Linked DNA regions of Nodosilinea sp. E11. The protein of the gene in region 1 interacts with the protein of each later gene in a pairwise test. Links are inferred from orthologs where the notes say so. Each region holds a gene or a part of one and is shown on either strand. Other genes may lie near its edges. The genes, in order: eno and rpe.

Region 1 (15,217 bases):
GCCGCCCCGGCTGCTCCACCATGGTGACGGCTAGGGCCAGGTGACCGGGTTCGGCGGTTTGGAGCGTATCCATCAGGCTCTGCACTTCTTGGCGCAGGGCCAACCGCTCTTGATCGTTAGGGGCCGAGATGACGACGAGCACGCGCAACGGCACGCTGGCGGGGGCCAAGGGGGCCATAGTGGCCAGGTCGGTGATGGCTTGGTTCTGGTAATAGCGGCACAGCGTGACATCGAGCCCGGTGGCCAGGGGGCGATCGTCGCCGTAGAGAAGCTCCCAGGGCAAACGCTGCACGCGGCTATCTTTAAAGCCCAGTCGCAGTCGTAGGGGCTGCCGCCGGTTTTGGGCGACGCTTTGGGCGGCCACCCAACTGTCGCGAATGCGCCCTTGAAATAGCCCCTGATAGAGCGCTTGGCCTAGCTGAGTCCAGGGGCTATCGAGCTGAGGGCCATTGTGGGGAGGGGCCGCGCTCAATAGGGCATGCAGAGGATCTTGAAACAGCGCTTCGGCTTGGGCAAGCCAGCTATCGAGGGGCCAGGTGACCTGGGTTTCGGCCAAGGGCACCCCTGGCGCAACGTCTTCGAGGCGCAGCCAGTAGGTGTCTGCCCCAACGGGAGTAATCGAAAGTTGAAATTCCTGGGTCACAGCCTGAGTCACGGGCGTTAGGGGTAAGCTTCTCTCACGGTAGCTTGTGGGACACATCTCGGGGATAGGGGCGGTGGGTCTTTATGGTTGGTTTAACTGGGGTGCTGTAGGTCTTTAGGTCTAAGCCCGGCTAAACCCAGACATTAGCCTTAAAGAACTGTGGTTAGATTGCCCTAGAAATTGAAAGATGGCGCTATGATGCTGGTCTTTATGATTTGTCTCTATCTACAGAGCCTCAGTGGCAAATTCCTGGAATAATTCGATTGTTTTGCGGCTGGGTAAATTCCTGGGTCTAGGCCTGATGAGCGCGATCGCAACTTTAGCGGTCGCTGCCCCAGGTCAGGGAGAGATTATCTCGGTGGGGCTTGACGGGCTAGAGGTGGCTCCGCTTTCAGAGGCCGACCAGGCTCGGCTAGAGGCTCTGCTGGAAGTGCAGCAGCCCGAGGTGCTCAGCACCCTCAGTCCCGATGGCACGACGCTGGTGGTAGCGGTCAGCAGCCGCCTGTACCCAGACGATCGCAGCCTGCACTTTCTCAATATTCTCACTGGCGAGTTGAGCGACGCCCTGGCCCTAGAGTATGACCTGTTTGCCCCAGATCTGCCGCTGCGCTGGATTGACAACGACACCCTGCGCTACGTGCAACGAGATGTCTATGGGCCATGGGAAATTATTACGGTAAACCGGGAAACGCAGATCGCCTCGCGGACCAGGGTTTACCCCACCCAACCCGAAGATGGCGAGGTGTTGGGCATAGCGCCAGATTTTTCAAAGTTTGCCGTGCGGGTCTATGGCGAAGCCGAAGACATTGTCTACATTGTGTTTTTGCCATCGCTGCGGCGGCTAGAGGTGGCCCGGTTGCCCAAAGATTTAGAGATTAAGCCGCCTGCCTGGTCGACCAGTGGCGATCAGGTGGCGCTGGTGACCTCGGCGGGCGAAGAGCGCCAACTGTACGATCGCACCCCCTACAGCCCCAGCCTGGCCACGGCGGTGATTCAGGATGCCCTGGGGCGTTTGGCCGTGGCTGACAACCCCTTTCACCAGCACAGCGCCGTGCGGGTGTTTGACTTTTCGCAGGCCGAGCCGCTGCGGCTGGAGCTAACCGCTCCCGACCAGGGGGGCGATACCTTTGGGGGGGCTAGCCTCAGCCCCGATGGGCGGCAGCTGTTGGTCAAGCGCTATCGTCCCAGTGTGGTGGTGGGGCGAGACCAGCCGTCCTACGTGTTTCCTGAGTCGGCCTACTACCAGGTGTATGACCTGGCAGGCACAGTGCTCGATACGATCGCCGCCGATGCCCTGCGGGGGCCAATGGAGTCGCAGGGGCAGTTTTTGGGACGCGATCGCCTGCTATTTTGGGCCGCTGAGGGCATCAACCGACATCTGTATGTCTATGACTTGGGCGATCGCACCCTTACGCCCTTGCCCTTGCCATCGGGGTCAGTGGATGCTGATTCGATTGTGGCCAGTGAGACAGGCCGCACCATTGTCTACGGGTTTTCTTCGGTAATGCAACCGCCGGAGTTGTTTGCGATCGATCTCAACGGCGAGGTCGAGGTGCGATCGCTCACCGCTCTAAATGCATCCGTCTCCGACAGCAACCGGGTACGCATGGATGTGGTGAGCTTTACCACCAGCCAGGGCGATCGTCCCGGCTGGCTGGTTCAGCCTGCGGGCAGCGCCTTTCCGCCCCAGGGGGTGCCCATTGTGCTGTGGCAGCAGGGGGGGCCAGGGTTTTCGATGGCCAACGAGTTTGCCACCGATGTTGAAATGCCGCTGAATCTGCTGCCCAATTTTGGGCTGGCGGTGCTGGTGGTGCCCCTCTCGGGGCGCGAGGGGTTTGGCCCAGAGCTATACCGAGCCCTGGCCGATGGCCAAAACTTTGGTCAAGTCGATGTCGAAGAAGGGGCCGACATTATTGAGCAGATGATTCGGCAGGGGTGGACGACGGCGGCCCAGGTGGGGGTGACCGGCTGTTCCTACGGCGGCTACTACGCCGCCCACATCATGGCCCAGTTTCCCCAGCTGGTAGGAGCTGCCAACCCCCAATGCTCGCTGCTCGACACCTTGACCGAATGGCAGTTGGGCTACTCATCACTGCTATCGTACCTGGTGGGGCAAACGCCGATGGAAGCCCCTGCCAGGTATCTCCAGGCTTCGCCGCTATACAGTGCCCAGGCCATTCGCACCCCGACGCTGCTGTTTCACGGGGCTGAAGATTTTTTGCAGATTGACGTAGCCCGCAACTTCCACGATGTCATTGACTTGGCCAACGTTCCAGTAACGCTCTACGAGTTTGAGGGCGTAGGCCACAGCCTCTATGGTTCTGGCTATCAACCCTTGGCCGCCCAGCTGCAAATCGAGTTTTTTCGGCAGTATTTGCGGCCTTAGGCGACTTCTGGAAAACTTTCTCCCTCGTGGTGGGCAGTGCCCACCCTACAGTGGCTACTTTAATAAAGCCATATTCCTAAGTAGAGCTGTACCTTCGCCTACTGTCCTACTCAAACCCGTTATGAGGGTTTGTCTGTTTGCTCGAAGATCGCTTAACCAGACTGGCTATAGCTAGCCTTCGGCCAGTTCCCAAACTCTCGACTCAACTAAGCCGAGAGTTTGAAAGACAACAGCCGATACAATTTGAACTGAGAATTAGGCGGTCATAGCTTGGCGCTTAAAGGTGCCAACGCCCGCGTACTTAGCCCTAGCCCCCAGTTCTTCTTCAATGCGCAGCAGCTGGTTGTACTTTGACAGCCGCTCGCCCCGGCAGGGGGCACCAGATTTGATCTGGCCGGTCATGGCCCCCACTACTAGGTCGGCGATGAAGTCGTCGGGGGTTTCGCCCGAGCGGTGGCTGACCATGCAGGTGTAGCCCGCCTGGTGAGACATCTTGATCGCCTCTAAGGTTTCGGTAATCGAGCCAATCTGGTTGACCTTAACTAAGGTCGAGTTGCCGACGCCATCTTTGATCGCCTGGGCAATGATGGCGGGGTTGGTGACAAAGGCATCGTCGCCGACTAGCTGAATGCGATCGCCCAGGGTTTTGGTCATAGCTTGCCAGCCCGCCCAGTCTTGCTCACCCAGGCCGTCTTCGATCGAGACAATCGGAAACTGGTTGACCCAGCTTTCCCAGAGGGCAATCATCTCGTCAGAACTCTTGCGGCTCTGGTCAGACTTGTAGAACAGGTAGCTGCCGTCTGCTTGGTACAGCTCACTGACGGCGGGGTCGAGGGCGATCGCAATGTCATCCCCAGGCTTGAGCCCAGCTTTCTCAATGCCCTTGAGAATGACTTCAATGGCTTCGACATTGCTCTTGAGGTTGGGGGCAAAGCCGCCCTCGTCACCAATGGCCGTGCTGTAGCCCGCTGCCTTGAGCACCGATTTGAGGGCGTGGTAGACCTCGGCCCCGTAGCGCAACGCCTCCGAGAAACTGGGCGCACCCACTGGAGCAATCATAAATTCTTGAAAATCGACGCTGTTGTCGGCGTGGGCACCACCGTTGATGATGTTGAAGCAGGGCACTGGCAGCAGTACCGAATCGGGGCCGCCCAGGTGCACGTAGAGAGGAATGTCAGCCGCGACCGAGGCGGCACGGGCCACCGCCATCGACACGCCAAGAATGGCGTTGGCTCCCAGGGTGCCCTTATTGTCGGTGCCATCTAAGGCCAGCATTTTGCGATCGACAGCGGCTAGATCCATCGCATCCATACCCAAAATGGCGGGGGCAATGGCATCGTTGACGTTGGCGACGGCCTTGAGCACGCCTTTGCCACCGTAGACAGACTGATCGCCATCGCGCAGTTCTAGGGCTTCGCGAATACCGGTTGATGCCCCAGAAGGCACACCTGCCCGCCCCTTAGCACCACCCTCCAGCACTACATCAACCTCAACTGTGGGGTTACCCCGAGAGTCAAGAATCTGCCTGCCGTGAACTGATGTAATTGCAACCATAACCACTACTCCGTTGGTAATTCCATAGACCGCTGCAAATTTCGCCGTTATGGGCGCATGCGCTGAAGCGTTAAATTATCCTGTAGTATCCTACCGGGTAGCAGCCCCCTTCTAACGTCACTATGGCCACCGTTTGAGCAGCTGAGATCGCCTCATCAGGAGTAGTCACGGGTTTCACGGATATGACCGGCTCGGTTGTGAATGTATAGCGCCGTGTTTTGAGCCTTAGCCTTTGCTCGCGCTTGATCGATGACGTCAGCTTGCTTGCTGCTCTGGGCAATGCGCTTTTGCCTCTGGGTGGCCATCCATCCTGCTCCATCGGGATCGGCGCAGACGTGAATGGGGTCACTATGATCTTGTTGGTGCTCTGAGTCAATTGCTTGGCCGGTGGTGCCACCGGTATTTTTTTTGGCAATTTGTTTGTGGCGGTGCTGAGCCCATTTCTCGGCCTGGGCAGTCGCGATCGCGATCGCCCGTCCGTCTTCATAACCATCCTCTAGCAGGGCATTGGCAATGTCTATTGCCTTCCGCCGCACTTCGGCAGTCAGATTTTTTAAGGAGGTTGGGTAGTTGTCGTCGGTCCAGGGCATACCTAGTACTCTAATCACTCTGACAGCTGCGGTTGCCTGTAGCTCCAGGCACTGTTGTGGAGATCAACGTAGCGATGAAAGAGCTGCATAGCCTGATTTGATCGTCGCTTAGCCAAGGTTTGGCTAAATAGTTGGTCGTAGTTGCGCCGGGCCAGATGATTGAGGTAGGGCAGGTCTTCTAAAAGGGTGAGACTAGAGGCCACAATCAGCATGGCTTTAAGCAATTCTTTTGGCCAGGCCAAATTGCTAAACATGTGAATGGATAGCTGATGTTCTGTCGTGCTCAGAGGCACTACGCTGAACAGCACGCGAATAAATTTTTCACCGTAGGCAGGCACCTTAAGCTCAATCTGGTGGGGCGAATGAATGGTGAGCTCGACTTCTACCACTGGGTTTCGCCACAGCCTAAGGACGTTAAAGGGAGAGTCAAGCATAGTTTCAAAACGGATCTTTCCGCCGGTTTGAGTTTTTTGAAACTGATTGATTCTAATAACCTTTAAATTACCCAGACTAAAGCGGTGGATGTCTTCTAAATGTTGAACATTCAGCAGGTGATAAACCTGGCACAGATAGGGGAATGGCAGCCGATAGGTCTGTTGCGCAATATAGTCTGAGGAAGGTGCTGAGTCTACAAGCTCGATTGGGTCAGCCTGCGCCAAAGCCATTGGCTCAGGGGAGTCTTCTGCCAAACCAATACAAATCCAGCTTAGCAAAAGGACTAAGCCGATCAAGCAATAGGAAATATCGGTCACACTTAAAACAGGTCTTGAAAAGGCCGCTACGCCCCGATCGATTGCGCCATAAATAATGGCTGGAATGCCCAGCAGCCACAGGCTGTACCTAAAAATATTGCGCTTGAGGGTATCTTCCACCGGAGACCGACGTTCACTGATGGATGTTAAGTAGGCCTGGAGTTTTTCTGGCTTGTACATAGCAATCCCCTTGCTCGGGAATGATAGGAATATATGCGCTTAGCCAAACTTTAAATTTTATGTATTAGCTCTCACCTCGACCCCAAGGGTGAGATAATGCGCCGCTCTATAGCTAGATAGATTGACAAAAGCTACCGGAAATACGTCCTTGTAGTGAGATGCATTCGCTAATCCATCTTTATGGGTAGGTCGCGGAAGTAAAAAAGATGCACACCAAAGGCTGCCGAATTTTTGGAAACCTTCGGCGGGTGCATCCTACTTTTGCAGGTGCTTACGTCATTCCCACGCAAGTGGGAATCTCTTTGGAAGCCAGATGTCCGCTGTGGATTCCCGTCTGCACGGGAATGACAGACTAGCTAGCTATCAGAATGATGAATTTGCAAACTCGGGATACACTCGTTTTGAAAAGCGTTGTGGCAGGCGCGATCGCTAAAAATAGCCCCTAACCTCTAAGACGTAATCTCTGCCTTATTCAAAGTTTGATGAATTTCTAATTGGCGAGAATTCATTGTGGCTTTGAACAAATCGGTAGACAGAACTTGCTCGACGGGATACACCCCAGGGTGTTTGAGTTTGCCGCTTAGCAGGAGCTCTGCAATGCTGCCAGTGCCTAAGCCCGTGGCGATCGCAGCACTGTGGTGGGCAAAGGTGCTGACGTAGTGGGTGGCTGTGCCTGCCTGCTGCCCTTTGATGTCGCAGCGCATAGCGACTCCGGTGCCGCTAAAGCGATCGGTCACGCTGGTCATTGAGTGGCTAACATGGGCCAAAAATTCTACGGTTTTTGGGCTGCGCAGCACTATGGGCGGTAACCAGTGGGCCATCGCTCGAGTCGCGTGGTTGTAGAAATCGGGCACTACCCCAAATTTAGTGATGACGCTTTTGACCGGAAAGGTTTGCTGGAGGGTAATGGCTTCGGGCATGTCGTACCAGTAGACATTGGCCTTACCGTAGGGGGCTGGAAACTCCAGGGTCTCGCGCTCGGTGTAGGGTCGAATCGACTGCCACCTACCATTGAGCCAAGCGTCAAAGGGGCGTTGCAGGCCAATAAAGGTGGTGCGCATCACCGTCACGCCAGCCCCGCCGGATCCAGCGACAACATAGCTGAGTTGAATCGAGGTAGTCTCGTCTAAAGCTTCGACACCCTGGCGCACCATGCTGTTTGAAATGCCCGGAAACACGCCGGTATTGATCACCGCTGTTACCCCTGCCGTCTCAGCCTCGGGGTGTAAGGCCAGGGCTTTGCGAGTAAAACTGCGTTCGTCACTGACATCGGTGTAATTGACTCCCTGCTCAATACAGGCGCGCAAGACGTCGGTAGTGCGATAGTGAAAAGGGCCTGCCGAATGGACTACCAGGTTGGCTTTCGCCACAGCAGCCCGCAGTTCGGGTGGATTGGCCAAATCTAATGGATGAAACTCTGCCCTAGAGCCAAGTTGTTGCTGGGTGATGCTGCCCTGCTGAGTATTGCGCCCAGTAATGGTGACCTCGGCATCGGTGTGGGTCAAAATATCTTTAGCAATGTTGCTGCCAATCCGTCCAGCGCCGCCAATGATGAGTACTCGTTGCATAGGTTGTGGTTAGTGTCTGCAAGATTTGGGGTTTAAGGTGCAGGGCATGAGGTTTAAGACCTAGCGGACACCTCTAAGCCTGACCTTAAATCTGTGCCATAACTATCACCTCGCCTAGGGTGTGGCAGGGGGCCGATAGAAGAATGACTCTCACCGGCTGGGGAAACGCTATGGACAATACTATTTGGTTAAATTTTAAAAGCTAATGCTTAATTCCTCCTCTGGCTTGGGAGGGAAACCCAGGCGTAAGCGAGAAACTTGCAGGGCGATCGCTCTAACGTGCGCTCTGAAGCCGCCAATGCTAACGCTGATTTACTTAACTAATTTGTCGTCGCAGCAGCTCCGTGTGCTCCGATAGCTTTTCTCCGCCAGACTCAGCCAGGGATTTGACATATTTAAGCTTAAACTTTTCGAGGGCGCTCACTAGCCTCGATTCAATTTCTTGGCGGGTTTGGTGCTGACTCAACTCGTCGGCGATCGCAGCGCGCAGATGGTGCTGCAACCGAGCGGTTATTGCTGTCCCCCTGTCGTCGAGCAAGCTACCGCTGATACTGCGATAGAGGCCTTGAGCTAACGATTGCGACAGCTTTTGAATCTGGGTGGAGACCTGATCTAGCCCAGGCAACTGGTAAAGCTGGGGGTAACCCGGCATTTGCTCAAGGGTTTTGGCAATGCTGTGCTGCACCAAATCTTCAATGTCGGGCCGCACCTGCGGCAAAATGTTGTCAATGCCAACCTGATAAAGCCGATCGGCGATCGCAGACATTTCTTCCTCCGCCACAATAGTGCCAGCGCCATTGTCTACGGGATCAATCAGGGCGATCCAGTTGAGCAGCTCGCCCTGACGGATCGAGTCTTGGAGCTGCTCGATAATCTCAATGCCTGAGATCCCGGCGATGTCGGCTCCGACGGTAACAATCGTGCCGCGCTGAGCCTCGGCCTGCACTGGGCCTAGGTTGAGCACATCGACCTGATACAAGCGCAGCGCCACGGGCAAAACTCGCCAGGCGCGCCAAAAGGGCAGGATGAGAAACAGGTCATACCACCGTCGCAGCGTTGCCTCGACCCAGGTGAGAGCGGGGTGTCGCCGCCGGGTATCGACAATGCGCGCCCCAATGTCGATCGCAAAAAGTAGGATAAAGGGCAGATCGATCAGCCAAAAGTAGTCGGTCGGTGCGCCCCAGCGGTTGACGGTGCGGTAGTAGTTGGCCCGGAAAAAAGGCTGAATCTGGCGATCCCAAAATTCTAGCTCTGCCTGCCAACCCCGCTGCTCTAGGTAGTCCGCCGACCAAAATTGGTTCAGTGCCGCCTGGGCTGTGGGCTGGCCAGTGCGGGTTTGTAGGGTTTGCTGAATGGTGACTAGGGCATCGCTGCCGTGGGGCTGGGCAAAGGCCTGCTCGGTCATCAACTGCTGACTCAGGGTTTGCAAATCGGCAAGGGAAGCCTCAACCTCAGGCGATTCGCCAAGCGATTCGTCCTGAAATTGCCGATCGGCTTCGGCCAAATGAGTTTTCACCTGCTCAACCTGGGCTTGGTACTGCTCAGTTTGAGGATGCGCCAGGATGCCCTTGACCGGGTCATAGACGCGGGTAACACTGGTTAAATATTGGCGGTAAACAGGCCGCAGAGAGATATAGGTTAGATCAAATGCTACTAGGGCTAAATTAATGAGGGCAATGATCGCCACAATCCGCTCTAGTCGAGGATAGCGGCGTTCAAAGTAGGGCTTAAATTTAACCATTGGTCAGCTGTATATAACTTTAGACGTATAGCCATGGGCTGAGGTTAGGCTAGACAAACTCGCCCTATTTACCCTCCCGTTTACCCTGTAAGACTTGATTATTAGCGGCTGAACTTAATTAGACATCAACCTTTGGGATTACTGCTGAGAGAGATGAATAGGCCGATGTCTGAGGGCTAAGCTACAGAACCATCTCTTTACCTGTAAATGGCATGTCATTTCTCATCCAGCCAACTGGTGCAGCGCTAGTTTGACGACGTTGCTGGATATTTTAATGGCTCGATTCTATCCAAAGGTTGATACTCAAAGCCGACATCTAGGACTGATTGAAGATGTGATCTAGAACAGCCCGATAGAGACTGTATGCAAAGCGCCGCGTCCCCAAGCGATCGCTTCGCACTATTTAAGAGTGTGCTTTAAGGAAAGAGGATAACCCAAATAGGCCAGGTATTTTGGGCTGATTTGGGAGTAAATGAATTTGGCAATTTATAGCGTTTCACCTTTAAGTGTCATCCCCGACTAACGCTGACTGGGGCTGGGGTAGGGCGAGCGCGGCTGAATGTATGCCCCCTGGCTAATTTCAGCCCTAGGGAACGTTGGCAATCATTTGCGTTCTTTTTAGGCTGAAATTAGCAAAATAGCCAGCGTATCGACAGGGATGATGTTCTCAGCCGTGGGACCAGTTGGGCTGGCCTGCTGGGGGCTGGGCGATCGCCTAGAGGCCCTGACAACGGTAGGAGATTGAGAATGAGAACGTGGAATCAGTTATTTAGCTTAGTGGGGCTAGTCGTTGGGGTTGGACTAGCGCCCTTTGCCATTGGTGAAGCCTATCTTCAAAGCCCACCCTATGTTGCCGCGTCGTCGATTTTTACACCTTCTCCTGCTGCCAGTGCCGAGGCCAATAGAGCCGCCGCCGAAACGATTTGGATCGAAATTAGTCTCAGTGGTCGCCGGGTAACGCTGTACCGAGGCACCACTCACCTCGAAACATACCCTATTGGCATTGGCAGAGCGGGCTGGGAAACGCCCACCGGCACGTTCCAAGTACGCCAAATGAAAACAAATCCTACCTGGATTCATCCCTTCACCGATGAACGCATTGCCAACGGCGACTCGCGCAACCCGTTAGGGACTCGATGGGTTGGCTTTTGGACGGATGGCCATGTTTGGGTTGGCTTGCACGGCACGTCTGATGCAACATCAATTGGCACAGCTGCATCTCACGGCTGCATTCGCATGCACAATGCCGATGTAGAAGCCTTGTTTTCGCGGATCGAGCTTGGTACCCCAGTGCGAGTTGTGCCCTAGAGCAAGGGGATTTTCTTGGGGTTGCCATTGGTTTCATCAGGCATCACGTCAAATCCGACTCACAAAACCCCGTTTCCCAAAAGGTCAACTTGTGAGGGCGCATGGCATGTGCCCTGCTGAGTCGGGGGTAGCTAACTCGTAGCCCCATTCAGGTCGTAGGATGGATCAGCACAGCAGGATTTATCCTGTGACCTGGAAGTTTTGGTAAGCGGGTATGAAGTTTCAGCGCAGTACATTGATTCTCGTCGGAGTCGCCTTTTTGCTGGGGGCCGGGGTGCTGATTGCCGAGTCGCAGCGATCGCAGCTTGGCTCCCTCACTGGCGACAGCACCTCCACCGCACCCATCTTCACCTTTGAAGAAACCGATGTCGCCAGCCTCACCGTCGATCGCGGCAACGAAACCCTAGTTTTTGAACGCGATGGCGATGGCAACTGGCAGATGACAGCGCCCGAGACTGCCCTGGCCGAGCCAGGGGCCGTGGCCTTTTTGCTCAGTCGTCTCAATACCGATTCGCCTCTGCAAACCGTCACTATGACCGCCGACCAGGCCACCGATTTTGGCTTTAACGCCCCGGTGGGCATCGTCACCGTCACCCTCAACGACGGCACCGAGCACGAGCTGATCTTGGGCGGCCCCGACTTCAGCGGCAACGCCAACTATGCCATCATCGACCCTGAGCCCTGGCCCCCCGCAGCAGAGACAGACTACTCGGTGCTGGTCGTCAGCCGCGATGTGGCCAACGGCATCAACCGCCCCCGCGCAGAATGGCTGATGCCGGTCGAAACGCCCGAGGCTGGGGCCGGACAAGGGGATGCAGCCACCCCCGGCGATGGCGAAACGTCAGAAACTCCGGTTGATCTAGACGCGGCTCCTGCCAGCCCCCCTGAGCCAGTGACCCCAGAAACCGATGCCGACACCACCAATTGATGCCCGTTAGGGATGCTAGTCTGAGCCCACCTAGTCTTTTGTGTGGCCCCGGGAATCTCTGACGTCGCCTGCTTGGGTGATGGACAATGCCCTACGATCTAACCGTTTAGGCGATCGCCCTAGGAATCTCTGACATCGCCTGCTTGGGTGGTGGGCAATGCCCACCCTACGCACCCATCTACCCATCTACCCATCCACTCATCCACTCCTCAACCTCCCATGGCCTCTCCTACCGCCATTCTGCTGTTCTCCTGCCCCGACCAGAAGGGTCTAGTCGCCAAAATTGCCAACTTTATCTACGCCAATGGCGGCAACATCCTCCATGCCGACCAGCACCGCGACCCCGAGGCGGGGCTGTTTTTGTCGCGCCTGGAGTGGGAGCTAGAGGGGTTTAACCTGCCCAGGGAGATCATTGGACCAGCCTTTGGGGCGATCGCGCAACCCCTGGGGGCCACCTGGCAGCTGCATTTTTCTGACGATGTGCCGCGCCTGTCGATCTGGGTTAGCCACCAAGACCATTGCCTGCTCGACTTGCTCTGGCGGCACAAAGCGGGCGAGTTTAAGGCTGAAATTCCTCTCATTCTCAGCAACCACCCTCACCTGAAGCCCGTTGCCGACCAGTTTGGCATCGCCTTTGAGCACATCCCGATCAGCAAAGACACCAAGGCCGAGCAGGAGCAGCACCAACTTACCTTGCTCAAGCAGTACAACATTGACCTGGTGGTGCTAGCCAAATACATGCAGGTGCTCAGCTCAGACTTTTTGCATCAGTACGATCGCGTGATCAATATTCACCACTCGTTTTTGCCTGCCTTTATGGGGGCCAACCCCTACCAGCGGGCTTTTCAGCGGGGGGTCAAAATTATTGGAGCCACGGCTCACTACGTCACCAGCGACCTCGACGAAGGCCCGATCATTGAGCAAGATGTGGTGCGTATCAGCCACCGCGACGACGTCAAGGAGCTAATTCGCAAGGGCAAAGATGTGGAGCGCATTGTGCTGGCTCGCGCCGTGCGGCTGCACCTGCAAAATCGCACCCTGGTCTACGGCAACCGCACCGTGGTGTTTGCTTAGGCTGGCTCTGATACCAAATTCTGCCTGGCTACCCCCGATTCTGGAGGGTGCGCGCCGTGCGTCCCTACGGGTTAGCCGGTTGGCAATCAGGGGTACGGAACTCGAAGTTGGTACGACTACCGATTCTGCCCACCGCCCAGCCAGGTTTGAATCTGCTCCCAAATGACGCCGGGGCCAATGCCGAAGAGAAAGTAAAGCACCAGCAGCAAAAAGGCCACCAGCAGCACGGTTTGGATGGTGTTTTTAATCAGCTTAAACACCCAGCCAAACACCACGATCGCCACGACGATCGCCCCCAGTACAATCACGAGTTCCACGGCATCCTCCTATCCCATAGAGACAACGGTGGCTGAGGTGAGCGCTTCGCTGACGCTGGTGGCCTCGGCCCTAGCCCACTGGTCGGCGGCAAGAATGTCGGCCAGCACCGGCTGAGCCACGTTGTGGGAGCGGTGGCGATCGCACACGCCCTCGATCACCTTAGGAATCTCCAAAAAGTGGATCTTCTCGTCTAAGAATAGCGCCACCGCCTGCTCGTTGGCGGCATTGAGCACCGCCGTCATGGTGCCGCCTGCCCGCCCAGCGGCGTAGGCCAGATCCATACAGGGGTACTTGGCGTGGTCAGGCTCGCGGAAGGTGAGATCGCCCGCCTTCACCAGGTCCAGCGGCTCCCAGTCGGTATAGATGCGATCGGGCCAGGAGAGGGCATAGAGCAGGGGCAGGCGCATGTCGGGCCAGCCCAGCTGGGCCAGCACCGAGGTGTCTTGCAGCTCAATTAATGAGTGAATAATGCTCTGGGGATGGATGACGATATCGATCTGGTCGTAGTCAACGCCAAACAGGTAGTGGGCCTCGATCACCTCTAAGCCCTTGTTCATCAGCGTGGCCGAGTCAACCGTAATCTTGCGGCCCATCGACCAGTTGGGATGCTTCAGGGCATCGGCCACAGTCACCTGAGCCAGCTTTTCTACCGGCCAGTCGCGAAAGGCCCCACCCGAGGCAGTAAGCAGAATCCGCCGCAGACCATCGGCGGGCACCCCCTGAAGGCACTGAAAAATGGCCGAGTGCTCAGAGTCGGCGGGCAACAGCTTGACGCCGTGCTTTTCGACTAAGGGCAGCACGGCGGGGCCACCGGCAATTAGAGTTTCTTTATTGGCCAAGGCAATGTCTTTGCCCGCCTCGATCGCCGCCAAAGTCGGCAACAGCCCGGCGCAGCCGACAATGCCCGTCACCACGGCTTCAGCGTCGCCGTAGCGGGCTACTTCTACAATGCCGTCGTCGCCCGCTAAAAGCTGTGGCATAGGATCCATACCAGCCAAAGCCTCGCGCAGTTCGCCCAGCTTATCGGGGTTACAGATCGCGACAATTTCGGGCTTAAACTGGCGCACCTGCTGGGCCAACAGCGCCACATTATTGCCTGCCGCAATGCCCACTAGGCGAAACTGGTCGGGGTGGTGCTCCACAATGTCTAGGGTTTGAGTTCCGATAGACCCGGTTGATCCAAGTAGGGTGATGGCTTTCACGGCAATCCTCAAAGGTGGTAAGCGCTATCTTTAAGAATCTCACGGCATGGACCCTGACCCAAGGGCTACCCCAAATCTCATTCTCTCGTTTGGCACAAAACGCTATGGGGATCAGACCAAAATAATTGACCAGATTTGATGACTGCATTGTTATCAATCACTGCAAAAATAAAATAGTTGTTAAAATTGCTGGGGAATCTTCCCGCACACCGAGCCTACCTACGAACCATAATGGATCCTGTTGAACCGGTTTCAGTTGAAGTCGTGCAGCAAGTGGCCGAATATTTCAGTGTTTTAAGCGAACCGATGCGGCTGCGGCTGCTCAACCTGCTGCGGGAGGAAGAAAAATGTGTGCAAGAGCTGGTTGACGCAACCCAAACCAGCCAGGCCAATGTGTCTAAACACTTAAAGGTGATGCTGCAAGCGGGCATTCTCAGCCGCCGTACCGAAGGCACCTCGGCTTACTATAGCGTGGCCGACGAACTCATCTTTGATCTGTGCAGTATGGTGTGCGATCGCCTCGCCTGCCGCATTGAGGCTCAGGCCAAGCACTTTCGCGACTTTAGTCTGTCTACTCGCACCTAGCTGGGCTATTCAGCCGTCTCTTGCTCGTGGCCAAAGTAGGTTTCTAGCACCTTGAGCGCCATCGGAGCGGCTGTCCCACCGCCGCCGCCACCGCTGTTTTCAGCGAAGCTCACGACCACGATTTCGGGGTTGTCTAGCGGGGCGTAGCCTCCAAACCAAGCGTGAGATGGCCCTGGCGGTGCCTCGGCGGTACCGGTTTTGCCCGCCACGGGAGGAAGGTAAGCTACGTTTAGCGCCCGAGCAGTGCCGCTGGCCACCGCCTGACGCAGCCCCCGACGCAACACGTCAAGGGTGGCATCGCTCAGTTCTATCGATTCTTTCCAGTTGCGGTGCTCTTCATTGTCTTTCAGCAAGTGTGGCGTGACCCGGTAGCCGTCGTTGGCCACGA
Region 2 (15,295 bases), 570 kb from region 1 along the record:
GAAAAATATATTCCAAAATCTCTTTAAGAGGCTGATGGATCGCCTAGAAAAAGGGAACTATTACCCTAGAGGCTAACTACAAAGCCGAGGCAATTCATCGTAGTTTTGTAACCCTTCAGAGCGCAACCTCCCTGTAGTCTTTCACCCAGAACAGTCATGAAAACTTTGGCCCGCATCGGCTGTCTAGCCTCACTTCTAGTTGGGGCGGCGGCATTGGTGGCCCCGCCCAGCTGGGCCGATGCCACCTATCAGCTTTCCCCCTCTACCCTCACCCTCGAACCCAGTGGCTCTCGCTCTACCGGTTCGTTTCAGGTCCGCAGCACAGGTAGCAAGCCCGTAGCGGTCGAAATTCGCGTTACCGAACGCCAGATGGATTTGCAAGGCACCGAAACTCGCCCCGACGCGGAAGATGATTTTGTTATCTACCCGCCCCAAATTTTGCTGCAACCAGGCCAGGTGCAAACCGTGCGCGTTACCTGGCTAGGCGAGCCCAACCCCGAGCACGAGCTGCCCTACCGGCTAATTGCCGAGCAGCTCCCCATTGCCATCGACGAGCCCGAAGTTGCGGTCACAACCGCCGTGGTCAGAATCAACGCCCTCTATAACTTTGTGGCTTCCCTCTACATCACGCCCCGAGGGAGCAGCCCCAACATTGTGCTCGAAAGCGCCAGCCACCAAACCATCAACGGGCAAGACGCCCTGGTCTTGCAATTTAACAACCAGGGTACGGCTCATAAAGTGATGACTGGCTTGCACCTCACCCTCACCTCGCCAGGTGGGCAAACAATCACCCTCAGCCCCGAACAACTGCGAGGGGTAAGCGGTGAAAACATGCTGGCCCAACATCAGCGGCAGTTTACCCTGCCCTGGCCCGATGGTTTTCCCGTGGGGCCAGTGAGCGCCACGATTGATCTGCGATGACCTGTCTGTGCGCTGGCTACAGCGTGCCCCCCTGGATGCCCTGTGTTAAAGCCCTACCTCCTTGCCACCACAACGCTCCTGCTTGTTAGCTCATTGCCGCCGCTACAGGCATCTGCCCTGACCACTACCGCCCTAACCTCACTCCCAATCAACGCCGCCCCCCGCCCCGCCGTGGCTGAAGACGAGCCCCCCGTCACGGTATTAGCGCCAGTAGATGCAAGGCTAGAGTCTGCCGCACCAGATTTAGCGCTAGCTCTGGGCTTAGAGTCCGCAGTGCCTAGCCTAGGTTCTGTCGCCCCTGCGCCAGAGCCTCAACTCCTAGCCTTGGAGCCTAACTCAACCTCCCAGCCCGAGCCCTCAGCCCCCGAATCAGAGGCACCGACGGCTCAGCCCGCCGTTCCACCAACCACAGCCGACATTGCTCCCCCAGCGGGTGCGTCTACCGAAGCATCGGCTGAAACCGAGGCTGAACTATTCGAGCGCATATTTGGTCGTCCCCCGGCTCAGAACCAGTCAATTTCTGTGCCCTTTTTTATTAACGATCAATCCCAGGGGCAGGCCGTTGTCGTCATTGCCGAGGGCCGTGCTAGCCAGATACAAGCCAGCCCTATCCTCGACAAAACAGCCTCTATTTTGCAGCCAGACTTGCAAAGCCAATTGGCTGCAACCGTCGATAGTGAGGGCTACTTACCCTTAGATCAGCTGCAACAGTTGGGCATTGCGGTTGTTTTTGATCAAAGTCGGCTAGAGCTGTATTTACAAATTCCGGCGGCGCTGCGGCGTACCAATGTAGTGGGGGCCTATGGTCTGCCCGCTGAGGCCGCCAATGCCCTACCCGTTAGCCGTCTCAGCGGCTATCTCAACATTTTGGGTGGCGAAGATATTGTCTGGTCTGGCTCAAATGCTGGGCGACAGCCCCTGCGACTGTCTTTAGACGGGGCGATAAATTTATCCGGCTGGGTGCTAGAGGGTCGGGCCGACCTGCTCGAAGGGGGGGCACCGGGGTTTAGGCGGGGCGATGTGCGGCTGGTGCACGACGACCCGGCCAATGCCCTGCGCTATATGGCAGGAGATTTATCCATTCCGGTGAGCGGTGCGTTTCAGACGCTGGTGCCCTTAGGCGGCATCTCGGTGTCTCGCAACTACAGCTTGCAGCCCTACCGCGTCACCCGCCCCACCGGAGAATTCACCTTCTTTTTAGAGCGCCCTTCGCGAGTAGAAATTTACATCAACGGCGTGCGGGTGCGGCAGTTGCAGCTAGAGGCCGGGCCTCAAGATATTCGCAATTTGTCTCTCACCACAGGGGCCAACGACATTCAGCTGATCATTACCGATGATCTGGGGCAGGTGCAGCGCCTCGACTTTGCCACTGCCCTCGCCGGTAACTTGTTGGCCCCAGGCTTGCAGCAGTTTTCTTACAATTTGGGGTTCCCTAGCCGATCGCAGAGTGGGCAACGCCAGTACGATTGGGCCGAGCCTCAGCTGGCCCTTGCCCATCGCCTGGGCGTAAGCCCCACGGTGACGCTAGGGGCCTACGCCCAGCTTACGCCCTCCTATCAAATGGTAGAAACCGATGGAATCTGGGCATCAGAGATCGGCAACTGGGGTTGGGATATTGCGGCCAGCCACAGGGGCGACTTTGGCACCGGCCTGGCCATGCGATTGCAGTATGAGCTACCTCCCAGCCCCCAAGATGTGACCAATCGATCGCTGCGCCTTGCCGCCGAATACCGGAGCGATCGCTTTACTACCCTGGGTTCGCTCAGCCCCAGCCCTGACTGGCTGACCCTGTCAGGCTCCTACAGCCAACGCATTTTTGACGGCACTAGCTTAAACTTGGGCGGCAGCTACCGCTTCGGGCGAGATGTGCCCGATAGCTACACCGCTAACTTGGGGTTGTCTCGCTCCTTCGGCAATGGTCTGAGCGGCAGCCTCAATATCAACCACAGCCGCAACCAGCAGGGGCAGGCCGAAACTCGGGCCTTTTTAGGCTTATCTTGGCTGATGGCTCAACAGCGCCAGTCGGTGTCGCTTAACACCACCGCTAGCAGTACTGACACCATGCGCAACCGCCTGTCGTGGAGCCGTCGCCCCGATCGCCGCCTGCAAAGCCCAGGGCTATCGCTAGATTTAACGCAACGAAATAGTGGCTACGATCTCTCGGGACAGATCTCCTACACCGACTACCGCTTCGATCTGGGTCTCACCCAGGATATCTCCTGGGGCAACGGGGCGGGGTCTGCTAACAGAAACACCACCCGCTTAACCTTTGGTACAGCTCTGGTGTTTGCCGATGGCCACGTTGGCTGGTCGCGCCCCGTTACCAATAGCTTTGTCATGGTAGTACCCCGCGATCGCTGGCGGGGGCAAATCATTGGTGTGAATCCTAGCCAAGATGGCTACCGGGCTGTAGCCGATCGCTTAGGCCCGGCGGTGCTGCCAGACTTGCAGCCCTACTACGTCTCGCGGGTACGGCTCGATGCCCCCGAGGCCCCGATAGGGTATGACCTAGGAACCGATGATTATGTCGTCATGCCCAGCTACCGCAGCGGCACCGTGATCATGGCTGGCACCGAAGCCTCGGCCTTTGTCCGTGGCGTCCTGGTCGATGAGGCCGGTGTTCCCCTGGGGTTGCAGGCCGGTGAGGTCGTTTCGTTGACAAACGCTGACTGGGCGGCCCAACCCCTATTTACTAACCGCATTGGCCGGTTTGCCCTGCTAGGGTTTACCCCAGGGCGCTATGAGATCAGGCTTCGCGATCGCGCCCCGCTGCAATTTGAAATTGCCCCCGACCAAGACGGTCTGATTGATTTAGGCACGTTGCAGATTGGTCTTCCGTAGGCCCAACAACGCTAAATGCCCCAAGGTCTTAAAGACCCTGAGGCATTTCTGGCGATCGGCTGATACCAAATCCTATCTGTCTATCCCCAGTGCAGCCGGGCGCATGCTATGCGCCCCTACGGGTTGGCCGATTAGCACTCGGGGTTATGTAACTCGGCCTGGGCATCGCTCAGCTTGCTCACTACTGCTTAGGCGTCGAGTAGAGCTTAGGATTGGGCACCGGAGCCTCGCCCATAGGGCTTTGGCCTTCTGGATTTTCCAGATACTGAAACTCGCCCTTGCCATCGGGGGTGGGGCCTTTTGCCCAACGACCCTCTTTACTGTCGGTGCCTTCCGACAGGTTCCAGAAGGTATAGGCGGCGTCTTGTTTCTCCAGCGACTGCGGGAAGCGGCTGGGCACCGGCAGGCTTTCTAACCCATCGGCCTTAAGCTCTTCGATCGCCGCCAACCACTGATTTTGGTGCATGGTATCGCGGGCAATCATGTAGCTCAGGGTGTCTTTGACGCCGGGGTCAGTAGACATTTCGTACAGTCGCACGGCCTGCAAACGGCCCTGCGCCTCAGCCTGCACGTTAGAGAAAAAGTCGGCCATCAGGTTGCCCGAAGCCACAATGTAGTTGCCGTTCCAGGGATAGCCCACGCTGTCGGCAGGTAGGGCACCGCCACCAGACATCACGGCATGTTTGGGGTTCATCGCGCCCATGATGATATCTTCAGTTTTCATACCGCCCATTACCCCTTCCACAATGGGGTCTAGAGCGGCTTTTTCCTGAACATCCGGAGGAGCTTTATCCACCAGGTGAGCAATCATATTGGCCAGCATCTCAATGTGGCCAATTTCTTCGGTGCCAATGTCGAGCATCATGTCTTTATATTTTGCCGGACCTCGACAATTCCAGCCCTGAAATAGGTACTGCATCATCACAGACATTTCGCCAAACGGCCCACCAATCAGCTCTTGTAGCTGTTTAGCATAGACCGGATCGGGCTTTTCTGGCTTGGTGAAATATTGCAGGCGTTTCTTATGGTAGAACATGAGATTTTTCAGTGTTTAGTGCAGAAAGAGCAGCAAGATATTTGCCTCTTCTAATTCCCATGGTTGTGGGAGAATTTTTATTTCCCATCTCTCAAAAGGGGCATCAAAACCTAGCATCAATCAATCTGTCACTCTAGCTATAGGGTCTTCTCCTGCTAAAGATCCATCCACCCTCATGCTTTAGCAGGGGGTCCAACCTTTACAACCAGCAATCCCTTGCTTACCGTGAGGGATAGCCCTTTGTCAGTTCAATTCCTATGCAATATCGACGCTTTGGCCGCACTGAGCTTCAGATGCCCGTGTTCTCCTGCGGCGGTATGCGCTACCAGCACTCATGGAAAGACGTACCTCTGGCAGACGTTCCCCAAAAGAATCAGGAGAATTTAGAGGCCACCATTCGCCAAGCGCTAGCAGTGGGCATTAACCACATTGAAACGGCGCGAGGCTATGGCACCTCCGAAATTCAGCTAGGGCAGATTTTGCCGACGTTAGATCGCAGCCGCCTGATTGTGCAAACCAAGGTTTCCCCGACTGCCGACCCCACCGAGTTTCGCCAGCACCTCACCGAGTCGCTAGACAATCTCAAGCTTGAAACGGTAGACCTGCTGGGCATTCACGGCATCAACACCGCCGAACTGCTGGATTGGACCCTACGCCCCGGCGGCTGCATGGAAGTGGCACGGGAGTTTCAGCGCCAGGGGCGGGTGCGGTTTATTGGCTTTTCGACCCACGCGCCGACGGCAGTGATTCAGCAGGCGATCGCATCTGACCAGTTCGACTACGTCAACCTGCATTGGTACTACGTCAACCAAGACAACTGGGCTGCGATCGACACCGCCCAGCGCCACGATGTCGGCGTATTTATCATCAGCCCGTCGGATAAGGGAGGGCATCTGTACAGTCCTCCCGCCAAGCTGGTAGAGCTGTGCGATCCGCTCAGCCCAATGGTGTTTAACAATCTGTTTTGCCTCAGCCATCCCCAGGTGCATACCCTCAGCATTGGGGCAGCGCGACCCAGCGATTTTGACGAACACCTCAAGACCCTGCCGCTGCTCGATCAGGCCGATTGGCACCTCAAGCCGGTACTCGATCGCCTGCACCGCCACGCTCAGAGCGTGCTGGGCGAAGACTGGCTACGCACCTGGCAACTGGGCCTGCCCAGCCCCGACGACACCCCCGGCCACATCAACATCCCTGCCATTCTGCGGCTGCGAAATCTGCTGATCGCCTTTGATATGGAAGATTACGCCAAAGCCCGGTACAACATGCTGGGCAACGCCGGTCACTGGTTCCCCGGCGAAAAAGCCGAGAATCTGAGCCAGGTGGATTTATCTGAGTGCCTGCGCCGCAGCCCCCACGCTGACAAAATTCCGCAGTTGCTGGCCGAGGCCCACGAGGCGTTGGCGGGGCAGGCGTTGGCGCGATTGTCGAATGCTTAGAGCATGGCTCTTCTCTGACGAGGGGGCCAGGATCATCCCCTCCAGGGAGGGGCAGGGGTGGGTCGGTTTAAATCAGTATTGGGTGGTGGGCAATGCCCACCCTTGTATCTTTAGAGGTGTGTGGCAGACCGTCCCACCCTAGGTTGTCCAAAACCGAACGTAGCATGGGTCGCTGCACACCTCTGAAGTTAACTCGCAAAATCGCCAGGAGCTTAGACTCCGTATCGAGCAAGGACGAGTGATGTCAGATTAACCTCCTACACGGGTGGATACAACCATGACTGAACTATCACAAGCGCATCAATGGGTTGGCATTGACGTATCCAAGCGCACCTTAGATGTGTACGTCCGTCCACTTGGATTAAGCGTTCAGGTGGCCAACAGTGACTCTGGTTTAAGAGAGTTGCTACAGGCGTTAACGGCGTTTCGTCGCGAGACGAGTCTGATTGTGCTGGAAGCGACCGGGGGCTATCAAGCCCTGGCGGCGCGAACGTTGATGGCGGAGGGCTGGCCCGCCGTTGTGGTGAATCCACGTCAAGTGCGTGATTTTGCCCGGGCCACGGGGCGCATGGCTAAAACAGACAAAATTGATGCCGAGGTGTTGGCTCACTTTGCCGATGCCATCCGTCCAGAGGTACGGGCGATGGCGAGTGAGGCCAGTCAACACCTTCAAGACCTCGTCACGCGACGGCAGCAACTCGTCGAGATGATGAGTGCCGAAAAAGCCCGGCAACGCTCAGCACGAGCCAGGACGGGTCAGAGCATTGAGCAGCATATTGACTGGCTCAAGCAACAGATCCAAGACCTCGATACCCAGATTGAGCAGCTCATCGCCCAGAGCGATCAGTGGCAGCGCACCCGCGAGATCCTCACCAGTGTGCCGGGTATTGGGGCTGTGACGACGGGGCTCCTCTTGGCCTCACTCCCCGAGTTAGGACAGATCTCAGCGAAGCGCCTAGCCAGCTTGTGTGGCCTCGCCCCGTTCAACCGCGATAGCGGCCAGATGCGGGGTAAGCGGATGATTAGCGGCGGTCGAGCCACCGTGCGCACAGGCCTCTACATGGCCGCGTTAGTCGCCACTCGCCATAATCCGGTCATTCGCGATTACTACCAGCGCCTGCTGCAGCGGGGAAAACTCAAAAAGGTTGCCCTGGTGGCCTGCATGCACAAACTGGTGATTATTCTCAATGCCATGGTAGAACATGACACCCTCTGGCAGGCTCCGGCTTGCTCCCTGCCCGCCGCCACATAAGGAACAGCAAGACTCTGTCTGATGCAGGCAGGGCTCCTGGCTTGATTTCCGCTGCCATCCCGCCGAGGCTAATCGCATAGCAGGATGAGCTTGACAAAGAAGATAATCGCTACCGCGCAGGCGATCCCAGGGCTTCATCATCTATTGATGAGAAATTCCTGCAATTCCTAATCATTTGTGAGAAGTGATTTTAAGACTTTGTTACGATGTACACAAACGCACAGGAGAACCATCCACCATGCCGCATACCTCTTCCAACAAAAATTCTGTCGTGATCTCCCCGTCAATTTTGTCGGCAGACTTCAGCCGCCTGGGCGAAGAGATCAAGGCTGCTGACGAGGCCGGTGCCGACTGGATTCACGTAGACGTGATGGATGGTCGCTTTGTGCCCAACATTACCATCGGCCCCCTGATTGTCGAGGCTATTCGCCCCGTCACCCAAAAGCCCCTCGACGTACACCTAATGATCGTCGAGCCGGAGAAGTACGTCGCCGATTTCGCTAAGGCTGGGGCCGACATCATCACCGTGCACTGCGAGCACAATGCCTCGCCCCACCTGCACCGCACCCTGGGCCAAATTAAAGAGCTGGGCAAAGAAGCTGGGGTCGTACTCAACCCCGGCACCCCGCTATCGCTGATTGAGAACGTGCTCGACCTCTGCGACCTGGTGCTGATTATGAGCGTCAACCCCGGCTTTGGCGGTCAGAGCTTTATTCCCACCATGGTCGATAAAATTCGCGCCCTGCGCACCATGTGCGACGAACGCGGTCTAGACCCCTGGATTGAGGTGGATGGTGGTCTCAAGGCGAACAATACCTGGCAAGTGCTAGAGGCTGGGGCCAATGCGATCGTGGCCGGTTCGGCGGTGTTTAACGCACCCGACTATGCCGCTGCGATCGAGGGCATTCGCCACAGCAAGCGCCCCGCCCCCGAGCTAGCCGCCGTGTAGGGCAAGAAGGGTCGAAATTTAACCGCACTATCTCTCTAGGAGATAGGCCCTAACCAGGGGTGAGTTAGCCAAGAAGCCTAACTTGCCCCTGGTTAGCTTTTAGAGGTGCGGGGAAATTGATCGAGGTGGCGGCCTAGGTCTGCTTGCACCTGGTGGTATAGATCATCACTTTCACCTTTGAGGCTAATGACCCCATACACCTGCACCGCTTCGTGTTCGCGCCCCGCCAAAACGTGGGTGCCTTGGTCAACGGCGACAATGTGGTCCTTGAGCAAGTCGTAGCAGGCCTGGGTAATCAAAATATCGGTGCCGATTAATTTGGTCAGCCCCTCAATGCGGCTGGCCACGTTTACAGTGTCGCCAATGGCCGTGTATTCTAGCCGCTGCACCGACCCCACGTTGCCCACCACCAGTTCGCCATAGCTGATGCCAATACCGTTGTATAAAGGCGGCAACGCCTGGGCTTGAAGGCTAAGGCGCAGGGTCGCGAGGGCCTGACGCATAGCCAAGGCTGCCGATACAGCATTGAGCGCATCCTGCTGCGGGCCTTGGGAAGTGGGGGCACCAAACTCGGCCATCACGGCGTCACCAATAAATTTGTCGATAGTGCCTCTATAGGCCAAAATGGCATCGACCATGACATCGAGGTAGGTGTTGAGCAGACTGACGGTTTCGATCGCCCCCAGCTCGTACGAAATGCGGCTAAACCCGCGAATGTCTGAGAACAGCACTGCCGCTGGCATTTTTTGCCCAACGGTGAGGCTGGTAAAGTCATCGGGCTGGTTGAGAATCTCCTGAGCCACTAGGGGGGCCACGTAGCGCTCTAGGGTGCGCCGCAGCCGCTGTTCTTCAAGGCGGTTGCTGACGGCTCCAGTGGCGATGTAGGTGACACCGCCCATGCCCAGACAGGCCACCGGAATGGCTACAGGTATGAGCCGATCGCGGTGCACCATCAGCAAATAGGCGATCGCGCCCCAGGTGGCGATCGCCCCCATAAAGCCCAATAACCTTGGCACCGGCTGCGTCAGCCGGTAGCCCAACCCCAGCCCCACCGTCCCAAACACCACAGCGGCCAGCAACCCCTGAGCCACAGGATTAGACACCGCCGCACTCACCGAACGACCCTCCATCAAGGCGGCTAGGGCGTGGGCATGAATTTCGACCCCCGGCATGGCGTTGTCGGTAGGGGTGCGCTTGCGGTCTTGGAAAGAGTCGGCCATCGGACCAATTAGCACAATCTTGTCTTTGAACTGGTCTGCGTAGAGGGGCCAATTGTCGGGGTCAAGCACCTGCACAAACGACAGGGTTGGAAACGTACCGGCAGGACCGTAGAAAAATAGCTGCTGGCTGGGTTGAGATGGGCTGGGGTAGCCAGCGGCGGCTAGGGTGGCCCCGGCTAAGGACGGCAACTGATCGGTAAAGCCGTGGGTTTGCCGGAGATTTTCAATGCCCCGATCGGGAAAGGCACGGTATTTACCGTCGGCGTCAGCCTCCAGGTTAATTAGCCCGGCCCGGCCACTATAGATGGGCTCTAGCAGACTGGTGAACAGACCAAAATCACTACTCGACACGTCGTAGGCCGCCGCCAGCGCAATGCGATCGCCCCACCGAGCCAGGGTTGTTGCTAACGCGGCATCGTCGGCGGGGCCATAGCCGCTGGGGTCAACCAACAGCACGTCAATCGCCACGGCCTTGGCCCCCGCTGCCATCAGTTGCTCAATCGCCTGAGCATAGGCCTGACGCTGCCAAGGCCAGATCGCCAGAGGGGCCAAAAAGGGATAGCGCTCTGGTTCGGCCCGGTAGAGGTCACCCTGGGTGAGCGAATATTCGTCAATCGCCAGAATGATGATGTTGTCGGGGGCGGGTACTGGCCCCCGCAGCCCCAGCAAAAACGACTGTGCCTGGCCCTCAATCAGCACAATCCACGGATGCTGAGACACCAGGGCGATCGCGCCAAACACCGCCCAGCTCACCATCAGCCCGTGGCCTAACTGAAAAATTCGTCGATAGGATCTAAGCACAGCAGACATCGTCCAGCATCGGCTTCAACTTAGAACGGGAAGGGAAATCGGACCGGCGGGCTAGGTATAGGCGGTGCCCAAAAGGAAGGAAACGGCACCCCAGGAAACAGTTGCTGAAAGGTTCGCCGGAGGTTGCCCATACCAGGCAGTTCGACCGCAAAGCCTCGCAGTAACGGCCCCTCCAGCAGGTCAATAAAGTCCTCCGCCGCGAGGGGTCTCACTACCGCCGCTACCTGGTCAGCATCAATCGTCACCTGCTGCCCCTGAGCCACTGTAATTGCGGCATCGGCGGTAAAGTCAACGGTTTCACCTGCGCTATGGTCGGGAGATAGGTCGGGAGCAGGCTCTAGGAAGTCTACCGTTGGGTTATCTTGTGGGTCATCTTGCTTGATGGCGATCGCCTGCCTGCCTGCGATCGCTAGGGCACCTGGCTTACCACCGAGATTTGGCCCGGTAGAGGGCAAGGTCGGGCTCAACATAAAGCCAAACGACGGTTCGAACGTCGGTTCGAACATCGGGTCAAACGTCGGGTCAAAGCCCGGACTGCTTGGCCCAGAGGGAGACGGCTCTGGAGGAGTCAGCCCAGGACTTGAAGGCTCTATGGGTTTAACAAAGGGCACCATCGGATCAGTCGAAGGCACCACCGGATCAAAGAATGGATTGAGCGGGTCAAGCACCTCAGTGACTAAATCAACCGGCTCTGGATTAAGGTTGTGCTCTATAACCACCTCACCCTCAAACACCTGAATGATGGTTTCTCCGGCCTTAGTGACGGTGAGGGTATAGAGGGTGCCCCGCACCCCCGCCACCGTAGATGTTGAGCAGCCATTGAGTGTGCCATTGACCAACAGCGTGCCCCGATTGACCTGGGCACACTGGCCTATTACCAGACTAGAGTTATGGGCCAAACGGGCCACAGCCCCTGTATTAAACCGCAACGCAGTGCGAGCCGACCCGGTGCGCACCTGCTGACGCTGCTGGGCTACATGGTTGACCCGAGCAACGCGGTTTTGAATATAGACCTGGTTACTATCTAAGATTTCGGTGACCGTTGCCGCTGCATTAGTCTGGCCCTGGGCCTGCGGCCCCAGGAGTGCCAGCCAACTACTCCACAGCACCGCGACGGCCATAAGCCGCCCAAACCGTCGCCAGCGTCTATTTAACCGGCGTCTGTTTAAACCGAGGCTCAACCTCTGTAACCCCAAAGCCGCCATCGCTAAGTTCCACTGAGTGCCCTGCTTGAATGTATACCCAAGGCAACCGGGCAAATTCAGACCAGCTTGTGAAACTTAACTCGCCCAAAGCGAACTAAATCGAGAGCCTAGCTAAATACATCGGGCTGGTCGGGGTGGTGCACTTGCTCCAGGTCGGGCAGCATTGCGGTCACCGCTTCGGGAGACTGGGCAATCATGGCCAGCAGGTCGTAGGGTTCGAGCGGCTGACCAGTCTGGGCCGACAGCCGATGGGCATAATAGCGCACCTGAGCCATGATGCGGGGCTCAGCCTGGCGCAGATACATGCACAAACAAGCCCGCGCCTGGGCCTCTGGGTCGCGCCCTAGGAAGTAGGCCAGGGCGGCTAACAGGTCACGCTCGTAGTCAGGTAAGTCTTGAGGCATAGAGGCCATAGTAGGGCTGGCTGCGGCTAGGGTCAAACCACGGGGGCAGGTTAGCAAGACCAGCAGCAATCAACGGCTAATGGCCACAACCTTCCCTTTAGGCTCAGTCGTTGCCCCGCCAGCTTACCTACTTTGGCGGCCCAGCCTCAGCTTTCTCAAATACCTTTTCGGTAATTAAGCGCGACCCCTGCTTGCGGGTGAGGTAGTTGGCCCCCCACTGGGTCATCACCATGAGTTTGTTGTCGAACTCGATCAGGTAGAAGATGTGCACAAACAGCCACACAAACCAGGCCGGGAAGCCCGTCAGCTTGGCCCAGGGCAGGTTGACCACTGCGGCATGGCGACCAATCACCGCCAGGCTACCGCTGTCTTTATAGGCGAAGGGGGGCAAGGTGTCGTCTTTGAGCCGCTTTTGAATCAGGCGGGCCACATACTTGCCCTCCTGCATGGCCACGGGGGCCACCCCCGGCAAGGGGCGATCGCCCTGGTGGGCAAAGTGGGCCAAATCACCGACTACAAAAATATTGGGATGGGTGGGCAGGCTGAGGTCGTCGCTGACCATGACTCGGCCCGAGCGATCGCGCTCGGCCCCGGTGCGATCGGCCAGCAGACCACCCATGCCCGGGTCACGGACCCCCGCCGCCCAGAGCACAGTGCCTGCTTTCAGGTGATTGATCTGGTCACCCTGCTTTAGGGTGATATCGTGCCCCTGAATGTCGGTGACTAAAGCCTGAGTCATCACCTCCACCCCCAGCTTCTCTAGGTCGGTCTGGGCTCGAGCCGACAGATCCGACGGAAAAGGAGGCAGCACTCGGTCCATACCCTCCACCAAAATAATGCGGCTGGCGGTGGTGTCGATGTGGCGAAAGTCGTTGCGCAGGGTGTGATAGGCCAGTTCGGCCAGCGACCCAGCCAGCTCTACCCCGGTAGGGCCACCCCCGACAATTACAAAGGTCAGCAGGCTTTGCTTTAGCTCTGGGTCGGTGGTGTTCTCGGCTTTCTCAAAGGCGGCAAAGATGCGCCGCCGCATCTCTAGGGCATCTTCTACGGTCTTGAGGCCGGGGGCCACATCGGCCCAGTCGTCGCGGCCAAAGTAAAAGTGGCTCATGCCTGTAGCCACAATCAAATCGTCGTAGGGAATGGTGCGACCATCGTTGAGAGTGACCAACTGCCGCTCAGGATCAACGTCGGTAACTTCGCCCATCAGCACCCGTGTATTCTTCTGAGCGCTGAGCACGGCACGCAGGGGTGAGGCAATATCGCCCGGCGACAGCCCCCCCATGGCCACCTGATACAGCAGCGGCTGAAACAGGTGAAAGTTGCGCTTATCGATCAGCGTCACTTCCACATCGGCCCGACCGAGCTGCTGGGCAGCGTAGAGACCACCAAACCCACCCCCGATAATCACCACCTGGTGCTTGCCGGGAGTCACCGGCGGCACCTCAATCGTTGGAGCAGGGGCCTCTGAGGCCGTTCCTTGGGAAGTCGGATCTGAGTCGAGGGAACGTTGGACAGTCTGCATTGCAATACCCAGGAAGCAGGTTGTTACTTTTCGTTATAAAGCAGAATACCGCTAAATACTGTGCACTGTGCTATATCCCCACAAAGCCGCCATGATTATGCCCTGTTCACCAAGGGAGTATGAACTGGAGAAGCAGTCCGGTAGGCTTAGGAGATTTCTAGAAAAGAAACTCCCCGCTGTCTACGACGACTGTAGCAACCGTAGTAGCCACCGCATGGTAGGCACTGCCCACCATGAGAGAGAAAGTTTTCCAGAAGTCACCTTAGGGGTCTAGTTTTTCTCATCTTGCCGAAGCATTTTTGAGATTGACCGGTTGAGGCGGCGGCGAGGGGGCTAAAATTTGGGGAGCTTTTCTTTGCCGTCAGCAGCGGGAGAGAAGAGCATAGCTGGCGATTGCAGGGAGGCAAGCAGCAATACCATGGCGCTGATCGTACAGAAATATGGGGGAACCTCCGTTGGCACCGTAGAGCGGATTCAAGCGGTGGCCCAGCGGGTCAAGGCTACAGTAGAGGCCGGGCATGCGGTGGTGGTGGTGGTGTCGGCCATGGGCAAAACCACCGATGGTCTGGTGAAGCTCGCTGCCGATATTACCGATCGGCCCAGCCGTCGCGAAATGGACATGCTGCTGTCGACCGGTGAGCAGATCACGATCGCCCTGCTGACCATGGCTCTACACAATCTGGGGCAGGAGGCGATTTCTCTCACCGGGGCCCAGGTGGGCATTGTCACCGAGGCCGAGCACACTCGCGCCCGCATTCTCAAGATTAAAACCGATCGCCTCCAGCGCCACATCGATGAAGGCAAGGTGATTGTGGTGGCGGGCTTTCAGGGCATTAGCCAGACCACAGACTTAGAAATTACGACCCTAGGGCGGGGCGGCTCTGACACCTCGGCGGTGGCCCTGGCGGCAGCGTTAGGGGCCGAAAAGTGCGAAATCTACACTGACGTACCCGGCATCCTCACCACCGACCCCCGCCTGGTGCCTGAGGCCCAGCTGATGGACGAGATCACCAGCGATGAGATGCTGGAGCTGGCCAGCTTAGGGGCCAAGGTGCTGCACCCCCGCGCAGTGGAGATTGCCCGCAACTACGGCGTTATGCTGGTGGTGCGATCGAGTTGGACCGATGAGCCCGGCACCCGAGTGGTTTCGCCCCGGCCCCAGCCCCGCCCCTTGGAGGGGTTAGAACTGGCCCACCCGGTCGATGCAGTGGAGTTTGACACTGACCAGGCCAAAGTGGCCTTACTGCGTATTCCCGATCGCCCCGGCATTGCCGCCCGGCTATTTGGCGAGCTAGCCACCCAGGCGCTGAATGTAGATTTAATCATTCAATCGATCCATGAGGGCAACACCAACGACATTGCTTTCACTCTGGTGCAGGCCAACTTGGCGAAGGCCGAGGCAGTAGCCGAGGCCATTGCCCCAGCCCTCCGCAGCAACCCCACCGACACCACCCAGGCCGAGGTGATGGTCGACCAGCGCATGGCCAAGATCAGCATCGCCGGGGCAGGGATGATTGGCCGACCTGGGGTAGCCGCGAAAATGTTTTCGTCGCTGGCGGCGGCGGGTATCAACCTTCAGCTAATTTCGACCTCCGAGGTCAAGGTGAGCTGCACCATCGATGTCAAAGACTGCGATCGCGCCATTGCGGTGCTTTGCGAAGCCTTCGATGTCACCACCTCTCCCATGCCCCAAAGC

Evidence for each region.
Region 2: the proteins of eno (region 1) and rpe interact in binary tests that used the Escherichia coli proteins (3 or more experiments, as listed by UniProt). The link is inferred for Nodosilinea sp. E11 from one-to-one orthologs.

What each region holds. Positions count from the first base shown.
Region 1 is NZ_CP136520.1:2,348,732-2,363,948, reverse strand. The notes cover bases 2,435-5,257. They hold eno (phosphopyruvate hydratase), read right to left. Parts: upstream 4,584-5,257; coding sequence 3,285-4,583; downstream 2,435-3,284. Other genes in these bases: RRF56_RS12720 (hypothetical protein), read right to left, coding at 5,188-5,257; RRF56_RS12725 (DUF2188 domain-containing protein), read right to left, coding at 4,739-5,173; RRF56_RS12735 (alpha/beta hydrolase family protein), read left to right, coding at 2,435-3,029. Outside these bases: RRF56_RS12740 (CHAT domain-containing protein), read right to left, coding at 1-655; more of RRF56_RS12735, read left to right, coding at 882-2,434; more of RRF56_RS12720, read right to left, coding at 5,258-6,105; RRF56_RS12715 (saccharopine dehydrogenase family protein), read right to left, coding at 6,555-7,673; RRF56_RS12710 (hypothetical protein), read right to left, coding at 7,990-9,414; RRF56_RS12705 (L,D-transpeptidase), read left to right, coding at 10,162-10,722; RRF56_RS12700 (hypothetical protein), read left to right, coding at 10,937-11,650; purU (formyltetrahydrofolate deformylase), read left to right, coding at 11,870-12,724; RRF56_RS12690 (hypothetical protein), read right to left, coding at 12,841-13,041; dxr (1-deoxy-D-xylulose-5-phosphate reductoisomerase), read right to left, coding at 13,051-14,244; RRF56_RS12680 (metalloregulator ArsR/SmtB family transcription factor), read left to right, coding at 14,476-14,829; mrdA (penicillin-binding protein 2), read right to left, coding at 14,835-15,217. UniProt on the Escherichia coli protein: Catalyzes the reversible conversion of 2-phosphoglycerate (2-PG) into phosphoenolpyruvate (PEP). It is essential for the degradation of carbohydrates via glycolysis.
Region 2 is NZ_CP136520.1:1,784,632-1,799,926, forward strand. Bases 6,682-9,582 are described here. They hold rpe (ribulose-phosphate 3-epimerase), read left to right. Parts: upstream 6,682-7,727; coding sequence 7,728-8,438; downstream 8,439-9,582. Other genes in these bases: RRF56_RS10250 (IS110 family transposase), read left to right, coding at 6,682-7,489; RRF56_RS10260 (adenylate/guanylate cyclase domain-containing protein), read right to left, coding at 8,531-9,582. Outside these bases: RRF56_RS10230 (molecular chaperone), read left to right, coding at 157-921; RRF56_RS10235 (fimbria/pilus outer membrane usher protein), read left to right, coding at 964-3,762; RRF56_RS10240 (manganese catalase family protein), read right to left, coding at 3,944-4,798; RRF56_RS10245 (aldo/keto reductase), read left to right, coding at 5,056-6,237; more of RRF56_RS10250, read left to right, coding at 6,515-6,681; more of RRF56_RS10260, read right to left, coding at 9,583-10,468; RRF56_RS10265 (hypothetical protein), read right to left, coding at 10,489-11,589; RRF56_RS10270 (hypothetical protein), read right to left, coding at 11,781-12,077; RRF56_RS10275 (NAD(P)/FAD-dependent oxidoreductase), read right to left, coding at 12,205-13,599; RRF56_RS10280 (aspartate kinase), read left to right, coding at 14,018-15,295. UniProt on the Escherichia coli protein: Catalyzes the reversible epimerization of D-ribulose 5-phosphate to D-xylulose 5-phosphate.